2 regions of the Paludibacterium paludis genome follow, and region 2 is predicted to be linked to the other one. Evidence: riboswitches for the same ligand, from Rfam matches in the RefSeq annotation. Region 2 holds a riboswitch; the other holds the start of a gene.

Region 1 (15,663 bases), 980 kb from region 2:
AGTGGGCGCTGCCGCACGGCGACTGGCTGCTGCCCGCCGCGGGCGAGCTGACCCCGGCGATGATCGCCCGCGCCATCGCCAGCCGTCTGGCCACCGTGTTCGACAGCCCGGTCATCCACGACCGCCTGAAGTTCTACGACGACAAGGAGGCCCAGCTGGTCAAGCCGCGCGAGGCGCTGCCGCGCGTGCCGCATTATTGCTCGGGCTGCCCGCACAACACCTCGACCAAAGTGCCCGAAGGTTCGCGCGCGCTGGCCGGCATCGGTTGTCACTACATGGCCTCGTGGATCGATCCGAGCACCAAGACCTTCACCCAGATGGGCGGCGAGGGCGTGCCCTGGATCGGCCAATCGCCGTTCACCGAAACACGGCATGTGTTCGCGAACCTGGGCGACGGCACCTACTTTCATTCGGGTCTGCTCGCCATCCGCGCCTCGGTCGCGGCCGGCGTCAACATCACCTACAAGATTCTCTACAACGACGCGGTGGCGATGACCGGCGGCCAGCACGTCGACGGCTATCTGGATGTGCCGATGATCACCCGGCAGCTCGACGCCGAAGGCGTCAAGCGTATCGTCATCACCTCGGACGACCCGGACAAGTACCGCAACGCGACCGGTCTGGCGGCGGGCGTCGAGGTGTTTCACCGCCGCGAACTCGATCGGCTGCAGCGCGAACTGCGCGAAACCGACGGCACCACCATCCTCATTCACGATCAGACCTGCGCCGCGGAAAAACGCCGCCGGCGCAAGCGCGGTGAATTTCCCGATCCGGCGCGGCGCGCGTTCATCAATGAACGCGTCTGCGAAGGCTGCGGCGACTGCGGTCAGAAATCGGGCTGCCTGTCGGTGCTGCCGGTGGAAACGCCGCTGGGCCGCAAGCGCCGAATCGACCAGTCAAGCTGCAACAAGGATTTCTCCTGTCTGGAAGGGTTCTGCCCGAGTTTCGTCACCGTGGAAGGCGGCAAACTGCGCTCCTCGGCCGGCTCGCGCGCGCGCCTGGAGGACCTTCCCGCCCTGCCCGCTCCGTCGCTGCCGGACCTGTCGCAGCCCTATGGCATCATGGTCACCGGCGTCGGCGGCACGGGCGTCGTCACCATCGGCCAGGTGCTGGGCATGGCGGCCTATCTGGACGGCAAGGGCGTGACCGTGCTCGACATGGCCGGCCTCGCGCAAAAAGGCGGTTCCGTCTGGTCGCACGTGCGGCTCGCCGACTCGCCGGACAAACTGCATGCGGTACGCATCGCCGCCGGCGACGCCAATCTGGTGCTCGGCTGCGATCTGGTGGTCACGGCCGCCGAAGAGGCCCTCGCCAAAATGCGCGAAGGCTTCACACACGCCGTCCTGAACAGTTACGAAGCGCCGACCAGCGCCTTCCTGCGCAACCCGGACCTGCGCTATCCGGCGCGCTCGATGAAAGATGCCGTGATCGACTCGGTCGGCGCCGGACGGTATTCGGAAGTCAACGCCACCCGCCTCGCCACCCAACTGATGGGCGACGCCATCGCCAGCAATATGTTCATGCTGGGGTTCGCCTGGCAAAAGGGGCTGGTGCCGGTGTCCGAGGAGGCCATCCTGGAAGCGGTGCGGCTCAATGGCGCGGCGGTGTCGTTCAATCAGCAAGCGTTCCGGTGGGGACGTCACGCCGCTCACGATCCGGCGCGCATCGAAGCGCTGGTCACCCCGAACGCGGTGGTGCAGTTTGTTCCACGTGAAACACCGGATGCCGTGCTGCATCACCGCTCGACTTATCTCGCCGCCTATCAGAACGAGGCGCTGGCGGAGCGTTACCGCCAATTGGCGCAGCGGGTGAAAAACGCCGAAGAACGCCTCAAGCCCGGCAGCCAGGCGCTGACGCTCGCGGTGGCCCGCGCCTATTTCCACGTGCTGGCCTACAAGGACGAATACGAAGTGGCGCGGCTCTACACCGACGGGGAATTCCTGCGTGAACTCGGCAACCAGTTCGAGGGCGATTACCGGCTCACCTTCCACCTGGGCGCGAGCTGGATGACCGGGGGCAAACCGCGCAAACTCAAGCTCGGACGCTGGGTATTGCCGGGGATGAAAGTGCTCAGCCGCCTGCGCTTTCTGCGCGGCACGCTCCTCGATCCGTTCGGCTGGCAGACCGACCGCAAACTGGAGCGCCGGCTGATCACCGAGTACGAAACCCTGGTGGAACGGCTCTTGGCCGGACTGCGCGCCGACAATCTCGCGCTGGCGGCCGATATCGCTCGTCTGGCCGAAAGCGTGCGCGGTTTCGGCCACGTCAAGGCGAAACAGTACGAGATCGTCAGGGAAAAGGAAAACGAGCTGATGGGGCGTTTTGGCGGACCCGGCGACAGCCATCCGAAAGAAGCGGCGGCCTGACGGTAATTAGCACCAACCGGCGGGGCACGCCACACCGTGCCCCGTTTTCATTTGGACAGGCATTCCTGAATCAGTCCAATCAGTCCCATGCCGGCGAACATGCCGATCAGGATGCCGAGCTGGGGTGTCACACCCAGACCGGGAAACAACCACCAACCGAGGAAAGCGCCGGGAATGCCTCCCAGCCAGAATGCGTGTCCGAACCGTTTGTCTTCGTCGAGTTCTTGCCGCTGTGCAGACCGCTGAGCGCCGTGAAAACGACTCGCAGGGTCCTCGCTTTGCGTGTGCATGACAGAATGGCCAATCAGGTAATGGCAAAATCATAAGCTTCATCGAGCCAACCACTCATGATCCAGATCAAACAACATCTGCCCCGCTTCGGTGAACGCCTGCACCGTTTCAGGACAGCAACAGGCTCAGCCGCCTGGCGCAATCGAGCGCCGCCGCCGAGTCGCGCGACTCTTCCTGCCAGATCCAGATACCCGATTGCGCATCGAGCATTTCGACGAGCCAAAGCTTGCCGTTGCCCGGTCCCAGCGATACCAGGCGGGCCCTTACCGGCCGCCGGTAGTTGAACATCACAAGCTCCGACGTGCCGGATTCGGAGGCCTGGCGGCGCGGCGCGCGAAAATGGGCGAACATGGATCTCTCCCCGGAGAGTGGCTGACACCCTGCTCTCGCAAACAGCGTGCCAGTTCAATTGGCACGAGGCTTGCAAGGATGGCACCATGAAGACCTCGGCCACCACTTCGGAAATACCCATGCTGATCCGCGATGCCCGCCAGGATGACGTACCGTCGATCCTGGCCATTTTCAATCATGTCATCGCCACCTCCACCGCCGTGTATTGCGACGACCCCGTTACGCTCGAAGAACGCGAAGCATGGTTCGCCGGCCGCCGTGCTCAAGGATTTCCGGTGATCGTCGCCGAAGAGGATGGCCGGGTGATCGGCTACGCGAGCTACGGCGTATTCCGGGGGTTTCCCGGCTTTCGCTTCACGGTCGAGCACAGCGTGCACCTGGCCGAAGACAGCCGGGGCAAAGGCCTCGGCGCCCGCCTGCTCACCGAGCTGGAAGAACGCGCCCGGCAAGCCGGCATGCATGTGATGGTCGGCGGCATCGACGCGGCCAACGAAGGATCGATCCGTTTTCACCGGCGTCTGGGCTACGCGGAAGTGGCGCGCATGCCCGAGGTCGGCATCAAGTTCGGACGCTGGCTGGACTTGGTGTTCATGCAAAAACGGCTCAGCTAGCCGGAACGCGCCGTCTCCTTTCCGGGATTGCCCGTCCGGCAACGAGTGGGGAAATGTCCGACGGCCTAACGGCTGTTGACTGATTCGGCGCCGTCTTCCGTTCGGCTAATGTCTCCTGCTTTAATGACTTGGCAGGAGCAGCAAATGCGCAGAACCTACCTGACGGGACTGGCCTGGCTGATGGCCGGTCCGGCGATCTTGTCCGCCCATGCCGCGCCACCGTTCAACGGCTATGCCGGGCATACGCCGGTCTACCGCCACCACGACGCGCCGGGCCTCGTGACCGAACGCGGAACGGGCCGCCAGGTTGTCGTCATCCACTCGCCGGCGGTGACCACCAGCGACGACATGATCCTGCCGTTCGACCGGCAAACACTGGATACCGAAGGCTTGCCGGCACTGGCTTCGGCGGCGCCGACCGGACAGGACGGACGTTACCTCAGACAGCCCGCCGTCCGCGGCATCCTGGCATGGGAAAACGCTGTCGTGCCCTACCGTTTTTCCGAGGGTTATCCCGCCGATGCGCGCCTCGCGTTCGAACAGGCCGCCGAGCGGTACCGGCAAAAAACCGGTATCCGCTTTGCCCGTCAGGAACGGGCCCTGGGCGACTACGTACGGGTCAGGCTCGATCCGCAGCGCACCTCCGCGGTATTGGGCTGGCGCGGGGGGCGTCAGGATCTGAGTCTGACGCGCGCCGATTCGGTGAATGGCGCCGTGCTTATTCATATGATGGCGCATGCGCTGGGTCTCGTGCATGACCCGCTCTACCGCGATATCTCCCGGACCCGGGCAATGCACGGCGACCTCGATGCCATCGTGCCCGAACTGGCCAAACGCTATCCGCAAGCCGCCAAGCGCGTTACCTCGCCGCGTTCCCCGGCAAGCCAAACCGTGCCGCGGCACAGGCCAACCGTCCAACCCGTGACGGTCGACATGAGCGACGTCTTCCTGCCCGGACAGGATGACGCAGAGAACCGGAGGGACGCGGGCCTGCGCAAGGATCCGGAGACCTCGCGCCATGACGCGCGGCCGGCAAACACGATCCCCGCCGCCGGCCGGAACGACAGCATGACCACCTGGGAAATTCCCGGCGGACGGCCAGTGAGGCTGCGGCAACAGGGCAATGTGATGGTGAGCGGCGACATGGTGGTGGGCAGCCGCGAAGATGTCCTGCAACAGGGCGGCGTGCCCCAACTGGTGAACGAAGCCAACGGACAGGACACCCTGCGCGCGCCGGTGCGCGACGGTGTGCGCAAATGGCATCTGGGCGTGGTGCCTTACCGTTACGCGGCGGAGTATCCCGGCGACGGGCGCCGGGTTTTCGAAGAGGCCGCGGCATGGTACGGCGAGCAGGCGGGGATCCGTTTTCGTCCGGCCGTACCGGGCGACCGGCATGTTCTGGAACTGAGACAGCGCGGCCATTGCGACACCCGCGTTGGCCGCAGCGGCGGCATTCAGCCCGTCAACATGACGCGCGAGTGCGCGCTCAGCCTGCCGGCCACGCTGCACGCGATGGCTCATACCCTGGGTCTCGCGCACGGCTACGACTCACCGGAAACGGATCGCAAGCTTGCGGACACGCTGGCGGCCCCGATGCCGGACGCCGCCGTTCTGGAACAGCTGGCGAGGATGTACCCGACGGTCAAAACCCATCTTGGCCGCAAACCGCGGGGAAAATAGTCCGTAGCAGGACGCCAAAAACGAAAGCGCCGCAGTTACCTGCGGCGCTTCGCGATTTTTTGATTTTGATGCTGTGTCGAGCTGTGAACCAGCCCTCTAGTTTCTCTTCATCCTTTGTACGACTTAGCGCACTTCCACAACAATATCCTTACTGAACACCTTTTCGCAATACTTGCATTTCATTTTTGTATCACTTTTTTTCACGGAAACGTAAAAAAAGCTGCGAACCGGCTCTTTATGGGATATGCAATTGGAGTTGGGGCACGCAAAAATCCCCTCCACCGTTTCCGGCAGCTCCAGCTTGTGCTTCTTCACCACTTCGTAGTTTTCGATCACGTTCACCGTGGCCTTGGGCGCGAACAGCGCGAGCTCGTTGGCCTGCTCTTCGGTCAGCGCGATATTCTCAACCTTGATCAGGTCTTTCGAGCCCATATGCCGCGACGACAGGTTAAGGCCGACGTTGACCCGCTCTCCGCTATCGGAGAAACGGAACAGGCGCAGGATCTTCAGGCCCTGGCCGGCCGGGATGTGATCGATGACGGTGCCTTCCTTGAGGGCTTCGACAGTGCGGGTGTAGTCCATCGTGCTTTCCTTTGCGTTACACCGTTTCGTTCAACACCAGCGCCAGGAGCGCCTGGCGCGCGAAAACGCCATTCTTCGCCTGTTCGAAATAGTAGGCGTAGGGCGTGGCATCGACGTCTGGCGTGATTTCATCGACGCGCGGCAACGGATGCAGCACCCGCAGGTTGTCCCGCGCGTGGCGGAACATGTCGGCGCGCAGCACATACTGCCCCTGGATTTTCTTGAACTCGGCCTCGTCGAAACGCTCGCGCTGCACCCGGGTCATGTACAGGATGTCGACCAGCGGAATCACCTCTTCCAGGCTGTCGCACAGGGTATAGGCGATGCCTTTCTCGTCGAGCTCTTCGCACAGATAGTCCGGCATCGCCAGCGCGTCGGGCGCGACAAAATAGAAGTGGCAGTCGAACAGCGACAGCGCCTGGGCGAGCGAGTGCACGGTGCGCCCGTATTTCAGGTCGCCGACGAAGGCGAGGCTGAGCTTGTCCAGCCGCCCCTGGGTTTCGCGGATGGTGAACAAATCGAGCAGTGTCTGGGTCGGGTGCTGGTTGGCGCCGTCGCCACCGTTGATCACCGGCACGGCGGAAAATTCGCTGGCCAGACGCGCCGCGCCTTCCTTGGGATGGCGCATCACCACCGCATCGGTGTAGGAGGAAATGATCTTGATGGTGTCGGCCAGCGTCTCGCCCTTTTTCGCCGAGGTGTTGGCCCCATCGGAAAACCCGATCACCGTGCCGCCCAGGCGCTGCACCGACGTTTCGAAGGACAGGCGGGTACGGGTCGACGGTTCGAAAAAGCAGCTCGCGATCAGCCGCCCGCGCAACAGGTCGTTGCGCGGCGCGGCCTTGAGGCTCGCGGCGGTGGCCACCACCAGTTCCAGTTCCTCGCGGCTGAAATCGGGAATGGAAATGATGTGCTTGCGGTACAGGGGATTGGTCATGGGGCGGTTTCCTTAAGCGCATCCGGATACAAAAAAAGCCCCTGACAATTCAGGAGCTTTTTTCTCAAACAACGCATCATCCGTGAACGGACGGATCGACGACGGCCGGACAGGCGTCCGTTCCGGGGACTGGGGTGGAGCGCGGCGTCCAGACCATTCATCGCTATGCGTATTCCTTCGGATAATGCGCCGATTATAATCCGAAACGCATGCCAAGGTTAAGCCCGCCACCATGACGGGCTTCCCGTCACAGGCGGAAATTGCCGACCAAAGCCTCCAGATTCGCCGACAATCCGCGCAGATGCTCGACCGATGCCGACACTTCGCGAACCACATCGCTGTTGGACTGAGCCATCAGGCTGATGCGCTCAACATTCTGGGCGATTTCCGAACTGGCCACCGACTGCTCGCGCGTGGACGCGGCGATATCGACGATACTCTGCGCCAGGGTCTGGTTCCGGTCGTACACGGTTCTCATCGCTTGGTTGGCGCTTTCGGCGATGCCGACACTGCTGTCCACCAGCTGATTGCTCTTTTGCACATCGTTCACCGCGTCGCGGGTTTCGGAGCTGATGGCGTTGACGATACGGGTGATCTCCACGGTGGCCTCGGCCGTGCGGCCGGCCAGGTTGCGCACCTCGTCGGCGACGACGGCGAAGCCGCGTCCCATCTCGCCCGCGCGCGCCGCCTCGATCGCCGCGTTGAGCGCCAGAAGGTTGGTCTGGTCGGCGATGTCCTTGATCACCCGGACGATGGTGCTCACTTCTTCGGAGCGCGCGCCCAGCTGGTTCATGCGCTCGGCCAGAGCGTGCATGCTGGTGGTCATGTTCTGGATTTCGCGCGTTACTTCATCGACCGTCTGCACACTGTGTTCGGCCAGATCCCCCGTTTCACGGGCGATCTTGCCCGCCTCCTCGGCGGTATCCGCGATATGGTGCACACTGACGGTGACTTCCTCGACCCCCGCCGCCGTGGCGCTGGCCGCATCGGACTGGCTCGCCGAAGCCTTTTCCACTTGCGCGGCCGATCCGGCCAGTTCCGTCGCCGCGCGCGTCACCGCGAGGCTCTGCTCGCGCACGTCGACGAACATGTCCCTGAGCGACCCGATGAACGCGTTGAAAGCATGCGCCATGCGGCCGATCTCGTCCTTGTTGGCCACATCGATGCGCACCGTCAGATCGCCCTTGCCGGCGGCCATTTCCTCCATGGTGGTGGCCATCGTCAGAAGCGGCCGGGTCAGCGACGTCACCACGATGCCGAGCACCACGAGAATCACCACCAGCGCCGTGGAACCGATGATGATCGCCCACATCGCCTGGCTGCGCGCCGCGGCGGTGATCGACGAGGTGGGCACGCTCACGCCGACCGACCAGAACTGCCCGGTATTGGCCACTTTCACCGGATGGAAGAAATGGGTGAAACCGTCGGCTTCGAAGGTAAAGCGTTCCCCCTTCTTCACCTTGTCGAGCTGGGCCGCGAGCGGGTTGTCCTTTTCCACCGGCTTGCCGTTGAGCTCCGGTTTTTGGGAAACCACATAGAGTCCGCCTTCGGAGATCAGGCGCACATAGCCGTCGTCGCCGACCTTCATCGCGCCGAACCGCTTTTGCAGATCCTCCAGCGACATGTCGGTGGCCGACACGCCGAGGAACTTGCCGTTGGCGTCCTTCATCGCCACCACCAGTGAACTTTCCAGCACCTTCTTGCCTTGCACTTCGTAGATGTAAGGCTCGGTGATGGTGTCGCGGGAGCGGGTTTTCGGGACGAAATAAAAATCGCCCCAGCCGGTTTTTTCATAATCCGGCTGATAGCTTTTCGGGTTGTCCTTGTACTTGGGGAATTCCTTGACCCGGGCGGCATCCATCATCACGTCCAGTTGCGCGACGCCCTTGTCGTTGCGGGTCACATAGGGCGCGAAGCGCCCCGTCGGATCATGTCGCGGCCAGTCCAGACGGAACGCGTCATCGCGCCCGTCGAAGGCTTCCGGCTCCCAAAGCATCCACAATCCGATCGATTGCGGCGCCTTGTCCAGCAACTGCATGATGACGTTGTCGACATGGTGACGGTCCGGCTGGGCGACCCGCTTGTGCCCGAGCACGGAGTTGGCCAGGTGTTCGGGCAACAGGAAGCCCTGATTGAACACCCCCTCCACGTCATGGCTGTAGGCTTCGGCCTTCTGCTCGGCCAGCAGATAGCCGAGTTCCACCGACGAATCGTAACTTTGCCTGGTGATCAGGGCGATCATCGCCGCGAAACCGATCGCGATCGCGATCGCGGCCACCAGGATGATGCGATGGCTCAAACGGCCCCACTTCTTGTTGTTTTCCATTCTGAAACTCCCCTACTGTTCCTGCGCTACCGCGCTATCCTCTTATGGCAAGAGCTTCCCGGGCAGGCTAAGCAGACCGGGCTGCGCCACTATTCACTATACGGCAGCGGCTTCTCCTGTACATTCCCCCTAGCGCAAAAAATGTCTTTCATCGCAAAAGTTTGCGATAGCTCAACGAGACTCCGTGTAAACCGGCGCGGTACCCGGATCCGCCCCGGATGCTTCTCAAATCCGCTACGCAGGCACTACTATTGCAGTTGTCCCGATTTTTGTCCGGTTCGCCCATGATCAAGCGCATCCACATTTCGGATCTTCGTGTCGGCATGTTCATCCATGACCTGAACTGCGACTGGATGTCCCACCCTTTTTTACGCAGCCGGTTCCGCCTCGAAAACGAAGCCGATATCGCGAAAATACAAAGCGCTGGCATTCACGAGCTGTATATCGACACCAGCCGCGGGCTGGACGCCGACGCGCCGACCGCGCAAGAGGTCAAGCGTCAGCTGGAGAGCGAGATACTGGAAATCGCCACCCGGGAAAAGGGCATCGAGCGGCGTGTGGACGCCAGGGAAGAAATCGGCCGCGCGAAGCAGGTCCACGAAGAGGCCCACCAGATCATCCGCTCGGTGTTGCACGATGCCCGGCTTGGCCGCCAGGTGGAACTCGAAAACATCACGCCGTCCGTCGAACGCATGACCCATTCGATCCTGCGCAACAATGGCGCGCTCCTGTCGCTGTGCCGGATCAAGGACAAGGACGATTACACCTTCCTGCACTCGGTGAGCGTCGGCGCGCTGATGGTGAGTTTTTGCAACGCGCTGGGCATGGACAAGGAAACGATCCATCACGCCGGAATTGGCGGCATGCTGCACGATATCGGCAAGATGAAGGTGCCGGACGAGATTCTGAACAAGCCGGGCCGCCTGACGGAAAACGAGTTTTCCGTGATGAAATGCCATGTGGTGGAAAGCCGGCGCATCCTGACGGCCACGTCGGGCATCTCGCAAACCGCCATCGACGTGGCCTCCCAGCACCATGAACGCCACGACGGCAGTGGCTATCCGGAAGGCCTGGAAGGCGACGAAATCTCGCAGCTGGGTCAGATGGCCGCCATCGTCGATGTGTACGACGCGCTGACTTCGGATCGCTGCTACCACGAGGGCATGCCACCGACCGATGCGCTGCGCAAGATCTACGAATGGTCGAAATTCCACTTCAATCCCGCGCTGGTCCAGTCGTTCATGCGCTGCATCGGGATTTACCCGGTCGGCGCGCTGGTCAGGCTAGAAAGCGGGCGGCTGGCGGTGGTGGTGGAACAGAACGCCGACAAGCTCGCGCAACCCAAGGTCAAGGTGTTCTTCAGTCTGCGCGGCAACGGCTACATTCCTCCGGAAATCCTCGATCTGGCCAGGCCCGTCGGATTTGGCGGCGGCGACCGCATCGTCAGGCACGAATCGCCGGAGAAATGGAAAATCGACCCCCTACGCTTCCTGTGAGGGGGCCGGGTACTTCCTGGCGTTCTTGCGGATCTTGTCGCGCGACGCCAGATCCAGGTCGACCCCGGTGACGCGCGCCAGCTGCACAAGATAGAACAGCACGTCGGCGATCTCTTCCTGCAGATGAGCGAACGTTTCCGGATCCGCGGACAGGTTCGCGGCCTCTTCGTCGCTCATCCACTGGAAAATCTCCGCCAGCTCCCCCACTTCGCCGGTCAGCGCCAGCATCAGGTTGCGCGCGGTAAGATAAGGCTCCCAGCCGCGTTCGCCGGCAAACGTTTCGAGCGCCGCGCTAAGCGGCGCCGCATCGACAAGATAATCCGCCATGTCTTACGCGAGACCCTCGGCCTTCATGGCGCGCGCCACGCCTTCGCGCGCCGCCACCCGGTCGAGGTAGGACTTGACCGCGGGCCAGTTTTCCACGGGCATCTTCAGGTAGTTCATCCAGTTCAGGCAGGTGAAGAGATAGCCGTCCGCGACAGTGAATTCGCCCATCAGATAGGGGCGATCCGCGAGTTCGCCGGCCAACCAGTCAAGACGGCTGTGGATGCGGGTCGTGGCGGCCTGCTTCATCTCGTCGGACGAGGCCGGGTTCCACAACGGGGCAAACGACTTGTGGATCTCGGTGGCGATGAAATTCAGCCATTCCTGGAGCCGGTAGCGGGCCATCGAACCGTTGGCCGGCGCCAGGTGCTTTTCCGGGACGAGGTCGGCGATGTACTGCACGATGGCCGGGCCTTCGGTGAGGATGTCGCCGTTGTCCAGCTCCAGGGCCGGCACATAGCCCTTCGGATTGATCGAGGTGAATTGCGCGCCGGACTCGGTCAGGTGCGGGGAGACCTTCAGGTTGACCTTTTCCGTGCTGAACGCGAGGCCCGACTCGCACAGCGCGATGTGAACGGACAGCGAGCACGAACCGGTGGACAGGTACAGTTTCATGGATCCAGACTCCTTTCATGGGTGAAGGCACGACAGGATGTGCCAGATCATGCTCCGCCCATCCCGCCAAATCAACCACAATGCCGGGCGGGGCAATCAGATCCTGTCGTAAAGCCGCGCACCGTTACGCACGAATTCCACCGATTTGACCTCCATGCCGGCATCGAGCGCCTCCTGTTCGGAGATGCCCTGTTCGCGGGCGAAGTCGCGCACGTCCTGGGTGATTTTCATTGAACAGAAATGCGGTCCGCACATCGAGCAAAAATGCGCCACCTTGGCGCTGTCCTTGGGCAGCGTCTCGTCGTGGAACGCCCGCGCCCGGTCAGGATCGAGACCAAGATTGAACTGGTCTTCCCAGCGGAATTCGAACCGGGCCTTGGACAGGGCGTTGTCGCGGATCTGCGCGCCCGGGTGACCCTTGGCGAGGTCGGCCGCGTGGGCGGCCAGCTTGTAGGTGATGATGCCTTCCTTCACATCGTCCTTGTCCGGCAGGCCAAGGTGCTCTTTCGGCGTGACATAGCACAGCATGGCCGTACCGTACCAGGCGATCTGCGCGGCGCCGATCGCCGAGGTGATGTGATCGTAGCCGGGCGCGATGTCCGTGGTCAGCGGACCGAGCGTGTAGAACGGCGCCTCGTCGCACCACTCGAGCTCCTTGTCCATGTTTTCCTTGATCAATTGCATCGGAACATGCCCGGGGCCTTCGATCATCGTTTGCACATCGTGTTTCCAGGCCACTTTTGTCAATTCGCCAAGCGTGCGCAGTTCGGACAACTGAGCCTCGTCGTTGGCATCGTAGATCGATCCCGGACGCAAGCCGTCGCCCAGCGAAAAACTCACGTCGTACGCTTTCATGATTTCGCAGATTTCCTCGAAGCGGGTGTAGAGGAAATTCTCCTTGTGATGCGCGAGGCACCACTTGGCCATGATCGAGCCGCCGCGCGACACGATGCCGGTCAGGCGGCCGGCGGTCATCGGCACATAGCGCAGCAGGACACCGGCGTGGATGGTGAAATAGTCCACGCCCTGCTCGGCCTGTTCGATCAGCGTGTCCCGGAAAATTTCCCAGGTCAGCTCCTCGGCCTTGCCGCCGACCTTTTCCAGCGCCTGGTAGATCGGCACGGTGCCGATCGGCACCGGACTGTTGCGCAAAATCCACTCGCGGGTCTCATGGATGTTCTTGCCGGTGGACAGATCCATGATGGTGTCGGCGCCCCAGCGGATCGCCCAGGTCATCTTGTCCACCTCGTCGGCGATCGACGAGCTCACGGCGCTGTTGCCGATGTTGCCGTTGACCTTCACCAGAAAATTGCGCCCGATGATCATCGGTTCGGATTCGGGATGGTTGATGTTGCACGGAATAATGGCGCGCCCGGCAGCGACCTCGCCACGCACGAACTCGGGCGTGATGGCTTCGGGCAGGGCCGCGCCGAAGGACTGGCCGGGGTGCTGGCGCGTCATCATCGCGGCGAATTTCTCGCCCATCGGCCCCTGCGCCTTGAGCGAGGCGAGATACGCGTCGCGGCGCAGGTTTTCGCGGATGGCGATGAACTCCATCTCCGGCGTAACGATACCGCGCCGCGCGTAATGCATTTGCGTCACATTGGCTCCGGCCCTGGCGCGGCGCGGTTGGCGCGTCAGATTGAAACGCAAGTCGTCCAGCGACGGCATGGCGGCGCGCTCGCGCCCGTAACGGCTGGTCAACTCGGCGAGGCGTTCGCTGTCGCCGCGCTCCTCGATCCAGGCGGCGCGCAGTGGCGCGAGCCCCGAGCGGATGTCGATCACCGCCGCCGGATCGGTATAAGGGCCGCTGGTGTCGTAAACGGTGACCGGAGGATTCCTTTCTCCGCCCATCTGGGTTGGCGTGTCGGCCAGGGAAATCTCGCGCATCGGCACGCGGATATCCGGACGGCTTCCCTCGACATGGATTTTCCGGGAGTTGGGGAAAGGCTGGATGGCGGCCGTATCGACCGTCAGGGATTCATTGAGTTTGGCTGGCGCGTTCATCGTTCGTATCATCCTTGTATGGTGCGATGAAACGGCGCAGGGGAAACGGATGCGCGGCGTGAGCCGCCGCGTGCCGTGCCGGGTACGCGGCAGGCCGAAATGCGCTTCCCTACGCCGGTGTTAACCGGATCAGGTTCGGAGGGTATGTCTCACCCGCGCCGGCAAACCGCTTGCCGCGCAGGACCCCTAGCGATGCTGTGAAGGTAAGGCAAATATGGGATAATCGCAAGTTATCGTCATGAAGCCCTCCGGAGTGAAGCGAATGGATTTCGAGAATGCCCGTTTCAACATGGTCGAACAACAGATCCGCCCCTGGGACGTCCTGGATCCGAAAGTGCTCGACCTGTTGTTTCACGTGAAACGTGAAGAGTTCGTGTCGGACGATCAGCGCCTGATCGCCTTCGTCGATACCGAACTTCCGCTGCCCAACGGCACATCCATGCTGCAACCGAAGGTCGAGGCGCGAATGGTCCAGGATCTGGCGCTGGCCGCCGAGGACCGGGTGCTCGAAGTGGGCGCGGGCTCAGGCTACGTCACCGCGCTGCTCGCCAACCTCGCTAGCGAGGTTCACGCGCTCGAATGCGACCCGGCCATGGCCGACACCGCGCGCAAGCACCTGAAGAAAGCCGGCATCGCCAATGCCGTGGTGCATGTGGCGAACGGCCTTGAAGGGCTGCCTTCCAAGGCTCCCTTCGACGCCATCTTCGTCGGCGGCTCCCTGCCGGTGGCGCCCCTCGCCCTGCGCGATCAACTCGCCGTCGGCGGCCGCATGGTCGTGGTCATCGGCGACGAACCGGTGATGCGCGCGACGCTGATCCGCCGCGATAGCGAAACCGCCTTCTCCGAAACGGTGCTGTTCGATACCTGTATCAGCCGTCTGACCGGCTTCGAGGCGATCGAACCGGAACGGTTCTCGTTCTGATGGTCAGGGAAGTCACCGCGCGCGAGCTCTCGGAACAACTGTCCGGTCCGGGTGCCGCGCCGTTGCTTGTCGATGTGCGGGAAACCTGGGAGTGGCAGATCGCGCACATCGACGGCGCGCTGCACATGCCGATGAATCTCGTGCCGCTGCGCATGGCGGAACTGCCCGACGAGCGGCCGCTGGTCATCGTGTGCCATCATGGCGTGCGCAGCTACCAGGTGGCGCGCTACCTGATCGACGCCGGTTTCGACGATGTCGCCAGCCTCAGGGGCGGCATCGAAGCCTGGGCATGCGATGTCGATCCGTCCCTGGCGCATTACTGAGCCGGCCCGCTCATTCCGTCCCTTACCCGGCCGGGTCATCGCCCCGGCCAGGAAACTTCCCATGAAAACTCTCCCTTATCTGGATACCTCGCTCAAACGCATTCATCCGGGCTGGCTGCCGGTGTTCGAGACGCCCGCCATCGCCGACCGGCTCGCCGCGATCGACGCCGAACTCGGCCGCCGGGCCGACGCGGGAGCCACGGTCTATCCGCCGCGGGAATGCGTATTCCATGCCCTGTCCTTTTTCGCGCCGGCCGATGCCAGGGTCGTGATCCTCGGTCAGGACCCTTATCACGGCGAGGGGGAAGCGATGGGGCTGTCGTTCTCGGTGCCGGACGGAATACGTATTCCGCCGTCCTTGCGCAACATCTACAAGGAAATCGCCGCCGACACCGGCGCGGGCATTCCCGCTTCCGGCGACCTGAGCCGCTGGGCGACACAGGGCGTGCTGCTGCTCAACAGCGTGCTCACGGTCGAGGCCGACAAGGCCGGCAGTCACGGCAAGCTCGGCTGGCAGACCGTCACCGAAGCGCTGATCGACACGGTCAATCGCGATAATCCGGGCTGCGTTTTTCTGCTGTGGGGCAACTGGGCGCGCGCGCATGCCGAAAAGATCGACACCTCGCGCCACCTGGTGCTCGAAGCGGCGCATCCGTCGCCCTTGTCGGCCAGCCGCGGCTTTTTTGGTTGCCGGCACTTTTCCGAAAGCAACGCCTGGCTCGCCGCGCGCGGCAAAACCCCGGTCATATGGAGCGATGCGGGGCGGGAACCGACACTTTTTTGATGCATTCACGGAAAAAAGGGGAGAAATAGGACCAGGCCCACTTCCCAC
Region 2 (15,663 bases):
TCTCGATCGGCGACGGGCCTTCTTTCTGAATGCGCTTGATGTTGGAACCAACCACTTCAATGCGTTCGAGTTTCTCTGTGCCAGCTTCGGCCGACCAGGCCGATGACGAGGCCAGGCCAGAGCCCATCAGGGCAATGGCAACCACCAGCGTTTTCCTTTTGTAGACCATGTTTTTCTCTCCAGATCCTGGGTAGAGTTGTTATATGAAGCAACGTCGATAGTGATCTCCGTTGACCCCCATAAAACTATTTCATGAATCCGACATAAATAACAAACGCTAAACGTCCCGGAGGGTGATGTTTATCCAACACATGTTGTTTTTTTGCAAACTACAATATCCCTGCACAAAAAAACACCAATTTTTAATAAACTATCAGTTAAACATCAAATACTTAACCAACAATCAATGCCATTCAGGAAAACCATAAAACAACAAAATTCATAATAAATGGACTTGCCACACCACCTCTGTCATCCACAAAACATCACTATGTTGATGAAACACAACACACCAACCAGCTAGGAAGCCTATACCCGAAGCAGTAGAGGGAGATAAATTCAAAAAAATGAGCGCGCCTCAGCAAAAATGGATGACCTTGCTGAAATCGATGGCCAACCCGATCTGCCCCCCCTGGTCAGGCCGGATGCCCAGCACGCCAAGTTCCCTCGCGGAAATCCGGACACGGTAAAATCCCGCCGACTCGCTTTGCACCTCAAGAAGAACCTGACCCACACCCCAGGTCACCGAACGAATAGTGGCTCGCGGGTAGGCATCGCCCAGAAGAAACGCTTCGTCGGGAATCGCCCTGTCTTCGTCCACATTCTCGAAGCCGAGAAACCTTGCCAGCCAGGGTGTCGCCGGCGCCGCCATCAATGCCTCCGGCGCGCCAACCTGCACAAAGCGCCCCTGATGCATCACCGCCACCCGATGAGCCATGGAAAAAGCCTCATGCCGGTCGTGCGTCACCAGGATGGTCGCGGTGTTTTCCGCGGACAATCTGGCGATGCACTCTTCCTGCAAGGCCTTGCGCAAATGGGCGTCAAGACTGGAAAACGGTTCATCGAGCAACATCACCCGGGGTCGCGTCACCAGGGACCGACCCAGCGCAACGCGTTGCTGCTCCCCACCGGACAACGACCAGACCCTGGATCCGGCATGATGGGCCAAGCCCAGACTCTCGAGCATGCTTTGCGCCGTACGCCTTGCCGTGCGACGGCGAACGCCTCGGGCACACAAACCGAATGCGACATTGTCGAGCACATTCAGATGGGGAAACAGTGCAAACTCCTGAAACATCAGGGCGAAGTGCCGGTCTTCCGTCGCGGTATGACAAAGAGACAAACCGTCATAACGAACGTCTCCGCATTCGGGCGGAACAAGTCCGGCGATAACTTTCAGCAACGTGCTCTTCCCGCACCCGGAGGGTCCGAGGATAGCCAGCCTTTCACCTCTGGCCAGCACCAGATCGAGATCATCAAGGATTGAACGATCGCCAAGGCGCACCGACACGCCATCCAGTTCAAGCACGGTTTTCCTTTCGATGGTCGGGCCATTCGATCAATACGAATGCCAGCAAGGCAAAGATCAGAAGCCCGCCAGACAGGCAGGAAGCCGCATCGATATTGCTCTGCCCGGCCCGGCCAAGTCGCTGATAGATCAAGGTTGTCAGGGTCATCCACTCAGGACGGGATAAGAAGAGAGTCACAGCGAATTCCCCCACGGCCGTCGCGGCGGCGAACGCCAGCCCTCTTCGCAATGCCGGGGCGACAAGCGGCAGAACCACGAACCAAAGCGTAGAGAACGTTCCGCGCCCCAAAGTGCGTGATGCCGCAAGCCACGAATCCGGCAAGCTGTCCAGCGAGTTGGCGACACTGCGCGCGACAAATGGATAGGCCAACAGTACATAACCGGATAACAGCAAGGCCAGGCTCGCAGACCATCCCGGGTAAACCACCAACAAGCCGAATGCCACACAGACAGGAGAAACAACAACAGGCAACCATGCCATCGCCCTCATGACGGGGTGTCGCGATGCGAACGCATGGCACAAACCGATGGTCGTTACCCCAATAAGAGTCAATGCCGTAAAGCGTAGGGTATTGAGCAGAGCCACGCGGGTCTCCTCTTCCAGCCAAATATGCCAGGCACCGCTTGCTGCCGCTCGCCAGACAATGGCGGCGAGTGGAGCGAAAAGAAACACCATCAATAACGAGAGGCAACATACCGCCAGGGTGATGGCCTGCCAACCGGTCACCGGCCTAAGAGCAAGGGCGTGCCCCGCCAGCGGTCGCGCCAGGCGCCGCTCCAGCATGCCGTGCAGCAGCGCCACCACGGCAGCAAACCCCATGGACACAGCAGCGAGGACAGCCGCATCGCCAAGATTCAGCTCATAGGCGACCATGCGATAAATTTCGACTTCCACGGTGGCATAGCGGTAGCCGCCCAGCAGCAGCGCGATACCGAATCCGGAAAAGCAATACAGGAAGACCATGCACAGCGCCGACAAAAACCAGGGACACGCTTGCGGCCACTCAATCCGGAAAAACACCGACACGCGGCCGGCCCCCAGGACTCGCGCGGCGCTGACATGGCTGTCCGGCACACGGGAAAATCCTTCGACCCCCGCCCGCAACACCAGAGGCAGGTTATAGAACACATTGCCATACAGTAGCAGCCAAGCCGACTCATCAAGCTCGCATCCGAGTATGCCACCAGAGCCGAATAGCGTGAGAATTCCTACGCCGGCCACCAGTGTCGGCATTACGAATGGCAGCATCATCAGTCGAAGCAACAGGCTGCGCCCGGCAAAAGCATGGCGCGCGACAAACCACGACAAAGGCACGCCCAGCAGAAGAACCACCAGACAGGTCGCCAGAGCCTGCGCGGCAGACCACCCCAACCGCCATTGAGTGGATGGATCCAGCAGCAGCGCCATGGAGGCCGCCGCCCGCCCTTCCATAAGAAGCGACACAACCGGAATCAGCGAAGCGACGCACAAAAAACCCAGCGGCGGCAGAGCGAACCACCACTTGCCCAAACGCTCCATCAGCGCAAAATGGTACGGTTAAAACGGGACACCCAGCCCGGGGCATTCTTGCGGATGCGCTCTTCGGACGGCGTAGAGTGGGAACGCGGACGCTCCGCGAACCGGAAAACCGGGTTGATGGTCACGCCTTCGGTAACCGGGTACATCCACATGCTGGTCTGAATGGCGCCCTGCACCGGAGCGGATCGCAAAAACGCGATGAAGCGGACTGCAAGGGCCTTTTCCCGTCCACCTTTGAGGGTTGCCGCGCCTTCGATCTGACGGAAAACGCTGCCCGGCAGCAATAGATTGCCGGTCGGCGCCTCTTTCAGTGCCGTCTTGCTGTAGAACACCTCCGCGGCCGGACTCGAAGCGTAACTGAGCACGATGGGGCGTGAGCCACCGTTGCGGGTGAACTCCGTGTTATAGGCCTCGCTCCAACCCTTCACCACTTTAAGGCCGTTGTCCCGGAGCCGCCGCCAATACGCAAACGCCGGATCCTCGCCCATATATTCGATGGTCGACAGCAAAAAACCAAGCCCGGTGCTGGAGGTGGCGGGATTCTCGATAACGAGCAGGTTTTTCCATTCGGGCCGGGCCAGATCCTCGAGAGACGCGGGTAACGGTTTTTTGTGCGCGGAGAACCAAGCCTTATCAATGTTCAGGGTGATGTACCCATAGTCGGTACTGACTGCGCCGGGCAAGGCCTCTTTCACCACAGGCATCGCCGGTTGAACCGGATCGAGAACCCCTGCCGCCCGGGCTTTACCGATAAGGGTATTGTCGATCCCATAGACAACGTCAGCGATAGGGTTGGCGCGGGTCAGGATCAGCTTATTGACCATTTCCCCTGCGTCGCCCGCCTTGATGATGGTGACGCGGGCGCCATGCTGCCGTTCGAATCCTGCGATCAGGTCTTTGGGCAACTCGAATGAGGAATGGGTGATCACCCGCAGTTCGGCCGCCTGGGCCAGGGACAAAGACAGCAAAAGCGCCGTCATCATTCGTCGTTTCATTATTGCGTCTCCCCGGCCTTTCTGCGCAGCATGGGCACGGGCACGCTCGGACGCGACACGCTCCCTACGCCGGCATGACCCGGATCAGGTAATGGGGTCTGTCTCAGCCCGTCAGGGCACCCCCGGTGTTCAAGGGAAACATTATACGGCGCGCAGCGGGCAAAAAAAACGGAGCCGATAGGCTCCGCAAAAGCATCGCATGACAGAGTACGAACAACGCGGCAAGACTTGGGGGTCTCACGCACTGTCTATAATGCAAGTGCCGTGCCAACGGAGGGCGCCCGAAAAGGTGTTTGCATCACGCCGAAGTCTTCGATCCGCGCACCAAGATGGCCCCGTCGAGCACTGTCATAGTGCCACTGCGACGGGGAGTACAATTCCAGTCACGTGGGTTATCATATAAACATGACATCCTCCGACCAAGCTACCGCGCAGACGGCCAAGGACGACACCAGTTTCCGTGCGCCGGAAAACGAAAACACGCTGGCCAACCTTGCCATGCCATTGGCCGAAAGCGTCCTGATCGTCAACCAGGCGCCGACTGTCTTCTATGGGATTTTGCACACCAGCCGTGCCACGACAGAGCAGTCCGACTTCTATCGCGTTCAATATCGGAGCTTCCTTCAAAATGATGCCAATGAATGGCATCGGCTTGATGGCGAGGAGTCCCATTATCATGCCGTGTACAACTGCGCCTGGGTGAGGGTCGACCACCCCAGCCGATCGGTCACGTTCGGCCCGAAAAACGGCATTTCTCCCAGTGACATGATGCGAGGTACCGGCGTTGATGCCTTTCTGTTCGCCTCGGTCATCGCCTGGACCAAGGCGAGTTATCCGGACTACGCGGTCAGCCCAGGCATGATCACCATGCCGGCGGGAGCCAGCGAGGACGACAAACTGCAAAAGCATGCCTTTTATGCCAGCCAGGGCTTCTCCTTCGAGTGGAAAGATGAATTGCAACGCTCCGGCCTTTACTTCAGGGACAAGGTATCCCGCCTGATCGGCGTCTGCACACTGCCGAATCTGCAAATGTTCAATGGCGAGACCATGCTACTGTCGCTCGCGGAGCAGGATCAGGCCCGCACCACCATGCAAACCAAAATCAACCAGATGGAGGCTCGCAGCGCTTCACTGCAGGCACTGCTGCAAAAGGAACGCAGCACCACCCAGGTGCTACTGGGCGTTCTGGTCCTGTTGCTCATCATAGGGACTTGGGCCGTGATTTGATCGGCTCATGCGTCCAGGCGAGAGCGGGTGCAGGCATTACCGCCCCCAGCCCAAGCCACCGACTAGCAATTGCCATTCCAAAAAATTTTCCACAGATCCGTCCGAGATTTTGTCTCTTCCAGAAGCCTCTATCATGGCGACCTAGAACAAACACCAGGACTCGAACCTTCTGCTCACATGAATCACGCGCATAGAGGATCACCTTCTGGCAAGTTCAGAAAAAGCACCACATGCACGAAGGCAATCAAGCTGCGGACACATCAATGTCGCATAATTACAACAACGTTGTATATCAGCAACACTATTCGATCCTTTTTCTTACAGGCTCCGCTGCCCTAGTCGCCTGTTCCATGCTTCAAGAATGGCACGTAGGTTAATTCAATTATTTTTCAATAAATTCAAACAACTACTACACAAACTGGCCAAACAAAAAGCCTTCTCGTACACCAGTCCCTTGTATCACCCGTTGCAAAAAATGCTTTCAGGCGAAGAATCACAGCGTGTCTTACCAAGCGTCAAGCCAGAAGGTTCGTTGATCAATATGATTATTCTGTTTGACTATCAAATAAAAAGTTAATACTTTTCATAACAATGACAAATAACATTTTTCGGCCTGTTTTCGTCCTCAAACAGTAGCAGGAAATTCTAAAGTCATTCCGGCAGCCCCGGAAACAATCGAGAGATAAGGGAACAAAATGAAACTGAAGCATTTGGCTTATGCCATTGCCTCCATAGGCATGGCAGGTATTTCTATGGCTCATGCAGCCGACCCGGTCAAGACAGAACAACTGGAGCGTGTCACGGTTACTGGCTCCAACATCAAGCGCATTAACCGCGAAGGGCCAACGGCTGTCGAAATCATCAAGAAAGGCGATATCGAAAAAACCGGGGCCACCACTGTCGTAGAACTGCTAGAGAAATTACCCTCGGTGACCAGTTCCTTCAATGGATCGGAGTCCGCGTCCTTCGCCAAAGGTGGAGCGAGTGCCGCTCTGCGTGGTATGAGCGAGAAGTACACCTTGGTGCTTCTCAATGGACGCCGCCTTGCCAACTATGGGTTCGCAAACAATGCCACCAACACTTTTGTTGATCTGAACAGCCTCCCGCTATCGGCAATCGAATCGGTGGAAATTCTGCGCGATGGAGCTTCAGCAATCTATGGCTCGGATGCTGTCGCTGGCGTCATCAACTTCAAAACCAAGCGTAACTATCAAGGCATCGAAGGATCTTCTCGAATCGGGGCCTATCAACGAGGTGATGGGGGTTCGTTCAGTGGCAACTTGACCGCCGGCTTCGGCAGTCTGGATGAAGATGGCCACAACCTGCTGCTCTCCCTTGATGTCTACCATCGTGAACCCACGTTGAGTGATAAACATGATGCGACCCGAACCGGAGATCACCGCAGGTTTAATGGTGCAGACGAGCGTAGTACAACCTATGCAGGTGGCGGCTACCGAAATTATTCGTCCGGTGGAAAAAATCTGCCGAATCCGATCTGCCGAGGAAGTATTGAAACCGATGAACGAGGCGACGCTTTCTGCTACACGGATCGCTCCTCGCAACTGGCGCCACGTCAAGATCGCTTAGGCATTGCCGCCATTTACACCAAAAAGCTCAATGCCCAGAACGAACTGTTCGCAGAGTTCGGTTACTACCGGAATGAAACGACTTATGGCAGAGGCGCCCCTTTCTTCGAGAGCATGGTAATGCAGACCGCCGGGTCAACCAACCCGGCCCTGGCAACCTTGCCTGGGTTCGCCCCCGGTAATCAACTTGTATTTAACCGCTCGGTGCAAGAAGCTGGCCCCCAAACAGAAAAAGTTACCAGCGATACCTACCGGTTCGTTGCAGGTTTCCGCGGCACGTTGGGAAATTGGGATATCGATACGGCTATCAACATCAATGAGAACCGTATTAAGGATGAAGTCAATAATCAATTGCTGAAGGACATGGCCAAGACCCAACTGCAAAATGGTGTCCTTGGGCAAGGAGGATACGATCCATTCACGCTCAACAACCCGTCGAGCGTTGTCAAATCGATGCTGACCAACACCCGACGTACAGCAACATCGAAGCTTCAGGCAGTCGACTTCAAAATGGCAAATAGTGAACTTGTTGCATTGCCAGCAGGGAATCTGGGTTTTGCTTGGGGCACGCAGGTAAGCCATGAGTCCATGGAAGATACCCCTGACCGTCTGGTGCAGGCCAAGAATATTAGTAACCAAGGGGGATCTGCATCGAGTGGAAGCCGTACTGTAGCGTCGATTTATGGCGAATTCAGCATTCCTGTCCTGAAAAAGCTGGAAGTTCAGGTTGCAGCGCGCGCAGACCACTACAGTGACTTTGGTAACACCGTCAACCCCAAACTTGCTTTCTCCTGGAGACCTTGGGACTCCGTTCTGGTTCGGGGCTCGGCAACTACCTCCTTCAAGGCCCCAACGCTGCCGGAAATGTATGCACACACTCAAGCCTATGTAACGGTTGCAGACTGGAAGCGTTGCATCCCTCTTGGGTACGGCAAAGGACAATGCGTCTATCAGCCCAAATACTATATGGAAGGAAACCCGAACCTGCAGGCCGAAAAAGCCAACAACTACTCTCTTGGCATCGTCCTGCAACCCACCAAAGAGCTGGCTGTCAGCCTTGACTGGTATCAAATACTGCAGCGCGGCACGATTCAGCCGCAAGATGCTCAATACACTCTCAACAATGAGGACAATCGTTACGCGGCTAACATCGGGCGAGATCCGCGCAACCCAGCCCTGGAAGCTCAATATCCCGGACTGGATCGTGGTCGCATCAACAGTATTACAGCACCATTCCAGAATATTGGAAGAACGCAGACCGACGGGATTGATTTTGCGATGACGTATGAACTGTCGATGGGGGCATACGGCAAGCTCAAATTCAGCGAAGCCTATAACCAGATTTTGACGTTCAAACAATCGACGATCCCGAACAGCTCCGTTCTTAGCCGCCTGGATAGTCTGATGGCTCCCAAATGGCGCAATCATCTGAGAACCAGTTACCAAAACGGAGGCTCGGAATATGCCCTGACGGCACGCAGCTACTCGCGCGTGCGTAACATAGTGGATCCGACGGATATGGAGCATTATGACGGATCATATGTGCCGAGCTATACCGTTTGGGATCTGGATATGACATTCAAGCCAATCAAAGATCTCACTCTGAACGTGGGGGTAAACAACGTTTTCAATAAAGCCCCCATCTTCTCGAATGCATCGGGCAAAGCCGACTTCGTTCCCAATCAGGGTGACTATCTCGGTCGATTCTTCTACGTTAATGCCCGCTACAAGTTCAAGTAAAAATCTAGGTTAAGTGGCAAACCGCCCTTCGGGGTAATTAACGAGATGGTCAGCCCGACCGAAAACCCCAGCAGGTCTCAAACCTGCTGGGGTATTTTTCATCTTCGGGGAGATCTTCATGACAACAGACGTACTCATCGGTCTGGAGATCGGCACGCCCCCCTTTAACCCGATTGTGTATGATTCATCCGACAACCCGATCTTCAAGAAACCGTTCAATCGTGCTCACCTCATCACGTTGCCGGCGAATCAAATCAACTTGTTGCCGCATCGTGATGAAAGCCTGCTGTGACCATGATTGGTCGGAACACCAAGCCATGTTGGCATTGCATTCCCTGCGAGATGCCCGTATTGTCTGGCGGGTATAAATCAACCATCTGATTCATGCGCTATTCAAATCAAGGTCAATGGGTCAACACCTCCGAATCATTGTTGGCCTCTACCCCCAGTACTCAGGGGCACATTACTCAACACAAAACCGCCCCACAATCGCACGCAGCTTCTCCGTTACCTGTCCCATGCGTTCAACGCTGTCGGAAGTTCGGCTCGCGGTTTCGGCATTGACTTGCGCCATCTGGGCGATCTGCTCGACATGGCGGGCAATGTCCTGACTGGCGATGCCCTGCTCGTTAAGCGCCGAGGAAATATCCTGCACCACGCCCACCACGCCCGAGGCGCTCTGTCTGATGCGGCCAATCGATTCGCCGCCCTGCTCAGCCAGCGCAAGCCCGGTCTTCGCCCTGTCCACGGCTTCGTTCATCCGTTCGCGGGACGCCGTTGACCCCGTTTGCACATCCCCGATCATGCCGGCGATCTCCTGCGTCGACGTGGCGGTTCGCTCCGACAGTTTGCGAACCTCGTCGGCCACGACCGCGAATCCCCGCCCGGCCTCGCCGGCCCGCGCCGCTTCGATGGCCGCATTGAGGGCGAGCAGGTTGGTCTGGTCGGCGACATCGCGGATCACCTGCATGATGCTGGAAATCGCTTCCGTTTTGGCGGTCAGCTCATCAATGGACTCGGCGGCCTGATCCACAGTCCGATTGATTTCCCGCATTTCTCCAACCGCGCGGGAAATCACCTCGCCACCATCCGCCGACAAGGATCCGGACTCTTCGGACAAGGCGCGGGCATCACGGGCATGCTCGGACAAGTGGGTAATGCTCACCGTCAACTGTTCGATCGAGGCCGCCATCGAGGTCGCTCCTTCGCTCTGCTGGCGAGAGTTGTCGGCCACTTCGCCTGCACCGCCAACCACTTCCTCCGTCAGCCGGCGCACCTCGTCCGCGCTGGCGACGATGGCGGAGACCATGCTCCGCAACTCTTCCTGCATGTGCGCAATATGAGCGATCAGACTGTCTTTATCGCCCTGGCGAACCGTCACCGGAGTCGACAGCTGTCCTGAGGCGATCTGTCGCACGATGCCTGCCGCAACGGCGGGTTCCGCCCCCAACTCTCTCATCACACTGCGCTGCAACAACATGCCCAATCCAACCGTCGCCAGAATGATCACCAGCACTTGCACACCTATGCTGAGCCATTGTTCCACTACGGCATCATGAATGTCGTCAAGATACAGGCCTGTGCCGACCACCCATCCCCAGCGAGGAGAAGTGTCGATGTAGGCCATTTTCGGCTGGGGCGTTTCGGCTCCCGGCTTGCTCCAGGAAAAGTGCACGAATCCGTTACCGCGGCCGCGCTGCAGGGTCTCGTCGAACAACGTCCCGAGATTTCCGCCCTCGGGAATCTTTACGCCGTGCATGTCCTTGCCGACCAGTGCCGGACTGGTGCCATGCGCAAGCCAGCGCATGCTTTTGTCCAGCACGAAAAAATACTCCTTGCCATCAAAACGCAAAGCCGTCAGCGCCTGTTTCGCATCGCGTTGCGCGTCCGCTTCGCTCATTTTCCCGTCGCTGGACATCCGTTCGTAATACTTGAGCAGGCTCATCGCATTCTCGACCTGACCGCGTATCCGGTCCTGCCGGTCATTCATCATCTGCGATTCAATGGCGTGGATCATCAGAGCGCCAAGCAGGGTCGATAAACCGGCAACCACCACGGTCATCCACAACAACCTCGCCCTGAGCGTCAGTTTCTGCAGCATGGTTCGTCCTTATCTCTGTTTCCATGTGTTATGTAATGCGGCATTACCACATCATCTCCATTGTCATGACTTTTTCACGCCAAGGCTTGCGCTATGTCATTAACCACAATGGGTATTAACACCAAAACAGGACAACCAATATGCAAACCCACATCACCGAAAGCTCATATCTCTCACGTCAGGATGGCTCTCGGCAGTCTTGCAGACGACGACTCTGCCGACCTTCCCTATCGAAATTCTCCGCCGACAGCCAGCGCACGAATCCGCGCTCCACATTTGGCCACTCCCGATCCAGAATGGAAAACCATGCGGTATCGCGGTTGCGTCCCTTATCGACCCTTGCCTGGCGAAACGTGCCCTCATAGGTAAACCCGAGACGCTCGGCCGCCCGCCAGGAAGGGCGATTGAGCGTATTGCATTTCCATTCATAACGCCGGTATCCCCACGCGAAGGCCTGCCGCATCATCAGGTACATGGCTTCGGTCGCCGCCGCGGAGCGTTGCAGCCCGGAAGAAAAATGCAGCCATCCGACCTCGATGACCCCATCGGCGGGATTGATACGCAAATAGCTGGCCATCCCCGCCGGTTTACCCTTCACCAGAATCACAAAAAACAGCGGATCGGCGGACGACTCCATGGCCCGCAACCACTCAAGGAAAGCGGCGCGCTCCGCCGGCATGGTCAGATATGTCCAATTGGCGAGACCACTGTCACTCAACACCGTGAACAAGTCCTCTCCGTGACGCCCGGCATCCAGCGGCGCCAGTTCACAATAACGTCCCGCCATCGCGATCCGCTCCGGCTGCCTCGCACCGCGCCATCCTTCGACGACACGCCCGACAGGCTGCCCGAACTCATTGATTTCAAAAGGCTCCATTGTTGTCCTCATCAGACTCCGGCACTCGCATAACAGCCATATAAAGGGAAGACAAACGCCAAAGTACCGCGTCATTCCCGCCGATGCTCACATGAAAGCCAGTAAACATGACATTGAAATGTTATGATGACAAACCCCAATGGTACCACCCGAACACCAACGGCTTGCCCACGGACCGCCATGCGCACACTTCACACCCCCCGCCTCATCCTGGAACCCCAGACCCGCCAGCACGCCAAAGAAATGTTCCATGTCTTAAGCGACCCGGCAATCTATCGCTACGAAAACACGCCTCCTCCATCCATAGGATGGCTGCAGGAACGCTTCGAACGCCTCGAGGAGCGCAGGAATCCGCATAATGATGAATATCGCCTGAACTGGGTTGTCCGGCACCCCGAACAAGGGTTGATCGGATTTGTCCAGGCGAGCGTTTACGAAGACCGCCATGCGGAAATCGCCTATGTGTTCGCCAGCCATGTCTGGGGCAACGGTTATGCGGGGGAAGCCGTCACCGAGATGATCGCGGAACTGGCCGGCACATATGGCGCACATCATTTTCTTGCGGTGCTCAAATGCGCGAACGAATCCTCATTGCGTCTGCTGAAGCGTTCCGGATTCGAAACCGGGACCGGAGGCATCCCCCCCAGAATGTCGGTCGATCCGGACGAAACCGTTTTCCACAGAACGCTCGGCGCGACACGTTCCGCCGGTACTCGACTCGCCATCGCGCAAATGCCCATGGCGCCAACGGCACACGCAAACCTTGCCACCATAACCCGATATCTTGCCCTTGCCGCGGAACACGGGGCCAAAATTTGCGTCTTTCCCGAATTGTCCGTGCCGGGCTTTCATCGCGGCATCCGGGAGGAGGCAAAATCCCGTGCCCAGGCGGAAGCGCTGGATCGTATCCGGGCACACTGCCGCTCACTGCGTATTGCCGCCCTGTTCGGCACACTCGTTCCGCCGGAAAGCCACGCGCCATTCAATGTCCACGTACATATCGACGCCTCGGGCAACCTGGCAGCCACCGTCGCCAAGAACGGATTGACGCCCAGCGAGCAGACGTTCCTGACAACCGGCCACACCCGCGCTATCGGCCATCTGGGCCATTTGCGCACCACCTCTGTGCTGTGCAGGGAGGTGCTGGATCTGGCTCTTCTTGCCAGGCAGCTTCCTCCCGGTAGTGTCGACATGATTTTCTGGCCCAGCATAATCAGCGCGATCCCCGATGGAGCGGACGGTATCGATTACTTGCCCAACGCCAGGCAATTGGCCCGGACCGCCTCGGCCTGGCTAGTCCAGTGCAATTGGCCGATGTCGCTGAACGAGCCAGGCGCCAGACAGCTTGGCGGCAGCGTTGTCATCGCGCCTAATGGCGAGGTGACACACCGCCTGCCGGTCAATGGGCTCGGCATGGGACTCGTGACGCTTGGCGAAACCGGCATGATGTGGCTCGCGCAGGATCAGTAACGCAATCCGAATCCGCGCGAATAACGCAGCGCTCCTGGCGAACCATCCGGTCGCAGCTCGTAGATCGCAACCGGAAGTTTGCCCGACAATGGCGAGTATCCCAGCATGGCATCGACGGCCGCGGGCAAGGATTGTCCGCGCCAGCCGTTTTCATAGCCGTAATAAGCATATGTGGCGAGTGTCGCATCGGAAATATCATCAAAATTGACGACATCGTAAGGCGAGCGCATCGACACATGAACAATCACTTTGTTTTGGTTTTTGGCGTACTCCATGGCGTAACGCATCCTCTGCATTTCCCAGGGTCCCGCAGCGCGCATGGCCAAGACCGAAGAAGGCGCGTCCTCCTCGACATTGAATACCAGAGAACCGGATGAGGTGAAGGGCTGCCGCTCCAGACCGGCAAACGCCGTGACACGAGAAATCCCGGCATCGGGATCGCCATTGCGCTCGACAGGCGACATCCCTGTCGACAGAGTACCGAGCACAACGATGTCGGCCTCATCGATCGCCCGCTTTTGATCGCTCCATGTCATCGAGGCGAGTTTGCCCATCTTGACCGAACGGTAGCCGTGCTCGTCGAAACGGCGTCGCATCGCTTCGGCCTGCTCGCCCCAGGGAGTCATGATGAAAATCCGCTTCCCCTCGGCTTTCAGGGGCAACACGCCGTTCCGGTTAAGCAAGGCGGTAACGGATAGATGGGCAATATGCTTTTCCAGCTCCCGATGATCGGGGCTGCCGATGACAGAGGCGGAAGGCAGCGGCTTTGGATGCCCCATGCCATGGCGCAGCTTCATCGCAACAATCCGGCGTACGGAGCGATCAAGAGCCGCGCGATCGATCAGGCCGGCATCGACAGCGGCAGCGGCGCGATCGATCAGGCCGGCATCGACAGCGGCAGCGGCGCGATCGACCAGCACGGACAGCCGCTTCGCGCCCGAAGCCGTGCGAAACTCGACGGGCATCAGCGCAATATCGACGTCGGCCTGAAACACCTTGATCACGGCATCGTCCGGCTCGAAAAAGTCAGCGATACCTTTCATGTCCAGCGCATCGGACACCGTCACACCACCAAAACCGAACTCCCCGCGCAAAATATCGTGCTGAATGACCCGCGACATGGTGGCCGGCGGAATCATCTGCTCGCCGGTGCGAGTCCGGATCAACGAGTTGTCCAGCGCCGGATACTGAATATGGGCGGTCATGATCATTTCGGGAGCCCGTCCGGCGGCGATGGCATCGCGATAGGGCGCCAAATCGACGGCATACGCTTCACGGCGCGTTTTTTTCACCACCGGCAGTCCGTAGTGCGAATCCGTTTCGGTGTCGCCATGCCCCGGATAATGCTTGAAGGTTGCGATCATTCCCTCGCTCTTCATGCCCTCCGCCATCGAATTCCCCAGCCGACCGACCGTTGCGGCGTCATCGCCAAAAGCACGGACATTGATGACCGGATTGAGCGGATTGCTATTGACGTCCACAACCGGAGCAAAATTGACATTGAATCCCGCCGCCGCCATTTCCGCAGCCAATACCCTTCCCTGATCGAAGGCCAATTGATCCCGCTTCGTGCCTTCGAATGCCGCGCCCAGCGCCATGTTGCCGGAAAACGGCGTCGACAGCGTGCGGGGCAGCCGAAACACGTTGCCCCCCTCCTGGTCGACACCCACCAACAGTTGAACCGGGGAACCTTGTGCCGCAGACTTGATTCGTTCGGTCAGCCGTCTGGTCTGATCAATGCCAGTCAAATTATTGGCAAATAGAATAACCCCGCCAATATGATTGGCGCGCAATGCGCTCAAGGCGGCATCCGGCAACTCGGTCATTCCTTCGGTGCAATCCGGACGTTCCCCGGAACACCAGTAACGGAATGCCATCATGATTTTTTGTCCGACCTTTTCACGTGTGGACATGTCCCGGACAATACGTTCGGCACGTATTTCGCTCGTCTGGCCGCCTCCCGAGCAGCCTGCCACGAACAAATAGGCGGCCATCCACGACAATGGTCGCAAACCAAGGGTCCTGGTCATATTCCTCCCCCTGCGATTCATGAACAGATAAACACGTGACACCACGCGTGGCCACCCTACCGGATTCTGGACAGGCAAGCGTTCAGGGAAGTTCAAGGGTGAGAGAGATGCGCGATTTTGTCAGAACGATATGGGAAACCCACTCGTATCTGATGTCCGGGGAACAAGCACAGCAGAAACAAGAAAATGGCATTGCCAGGATAATGAAAGAGACGTGCGAAAAAGGAAACGCCGTACTGCCGCCGAGAGTCTTTCCAAAAGAAAAACTCCGCCATGAAGACGGAGTCCGGCTTTGCAATCACCTGAGAATAAGTGGCAATATCACCCGCATGCCCCGACATGCCCGCATGCGGTGCAGAACTCGCACCCATCGCGCTTGATCAGGGCGTGGTTTCCGCATTCCGGGCACGGCTTGCCGCTCGTCAGGGCAAGCATCCGGCGTTCGCCGCCACCGAACAGATCTCCCTGCTCGGGCACCATCACGCCCATTTCCTCGACAGGAAATCCTTCTTCGGTCAGGATACCGAGCATGGCGAAACGGTGGATGATCAACCGCGCCACGTATGCCACTGTGGAGGGCCAGCTCTGGG

What was found. A riboswitch is a leader RNA that binds a small molecule or an ion and turns the genes downstream of it on or off. The one in region 2 is predicted to bind thiamine pyrophosphate.
Region 1: it holds a riboswitch for thiamine pyrophosphate, as region 2 does, so the genes downstream of both, thiC (phosphomethylpyrimidine synthase ThiC) here and JNO50_RS05170 (thiamine ABC transporter substrate-binding protein) in region 2, are expected to answer to the same signal.

What each region holds. Positions count from the first base shown of each region.
Region 1 is NZ_CP069161.1:151,683-167,345, reverse strand. It holds gene JNO50_RS00745 (indolepyruvate ferredoxin oxidoreductase family protein) at 1-2,366, shown strand, start outside; gene JNO50_RS00740 (hypothetical protein) at 2,414-2,656, opposite strand; gene JNO50_RS00735 (hypothetical protein) at 2,766-3,008, opposite strand; gene JNO50_RS00730 (GNAT family N-acetyltransferase) at 3,095-3,619, shown strand; gene JNO50_RS00725 (M12 family metallopeptidase) at 3,764-5,299, shown strand; gene pyrI (aspartate carbamoyltransferase regulatory subunit) at 5,423-5,881, opposite strand; gene pyrB (aspartate carbamoyltransferase) at 5,898-6,818, opposite strand; gene JNO50_RS00710 (methyl-accepting chemotaxis protein) at 7,066-9,144, opposite strand; gene JNO50_RS00705 (HD-GYP domain-containing protein) at 9,429-10,640, shown strand; gene JNO50_RS00700 (nucleotide pyrophosphohydrolase) at 10,626-10,967, opposite strand; gene gstA (glutathione transferase GstA) at 10,971-11,579, opposite strand; gene thiC (phosphomethylpyrimidine synthase ThiC) at 11,676-13,586, opposite strand; TPP riboswitch at 13,676-13,784, opposite strand; gene JNO50_RS00685 (protein-L-isoaspartate O-methyltransferase family protein) at 13,849-14,508, shown strand; gene JNO50_RS00680 (rhodanese-like domain-containing protein) at 14,508-14,831, shown strand; gene JNO50_RS00675 (uracil-DNA glycosylase) at 14,893-15,615, shown strand.
Region 2 is NZ_CP069161.1:1,128,784-1,144,446, reverse strand. It holds gene JNO50_RS05185 (TonB-dependent receptor plug domain-containing protein) at 1-169, opposite strand, end outside; gene JNO50_RS05180 (ABC transporter ATP-binding protein) at 578-1,528, opposite strand; gene JNO50_RS05175 (ABC transporter permease) at 1,521-2,936, opposite strand; gene JNO50_RS05170 (thiamine ABC transporter substrate-binding protein) at 3,047-4,042, opposite strand; TPP riboswitch at 4,086-4,176, opposite strand; gene JNO50_RS05165 (hypothetical protein) at 4,448-5,269, shown strand; gene JNO50_RS05160 (TonB-dependent receptor plug domain-containing protein) at 5,965-8,595, shown strand; gene JNO50_RS05155 (hypothetical protein) at 8,714-8,887, shown strand; gene JNO50_RS05150 (methyl-accepting chemotaxis protein) at 9,059-10,696, opposite strand; gene JNO50_RS05145 (GNAT family N-acetyltransferase) at 10,875-11,573, opposite strand; gene JNO50_RS05140 (GNAT family N-acetyltransferase) at 11,754-13,043, shown strand; gene JNO50_RS05135 (glycoside hydrolase family 3 protein) at 13,037-14,920, opposite strand; gene JNO50_RS05130 (adenosylcobalamin-dependent ribonucleoside-diphosphate reductase) at 15,395-15,663, opposite strand, start outside.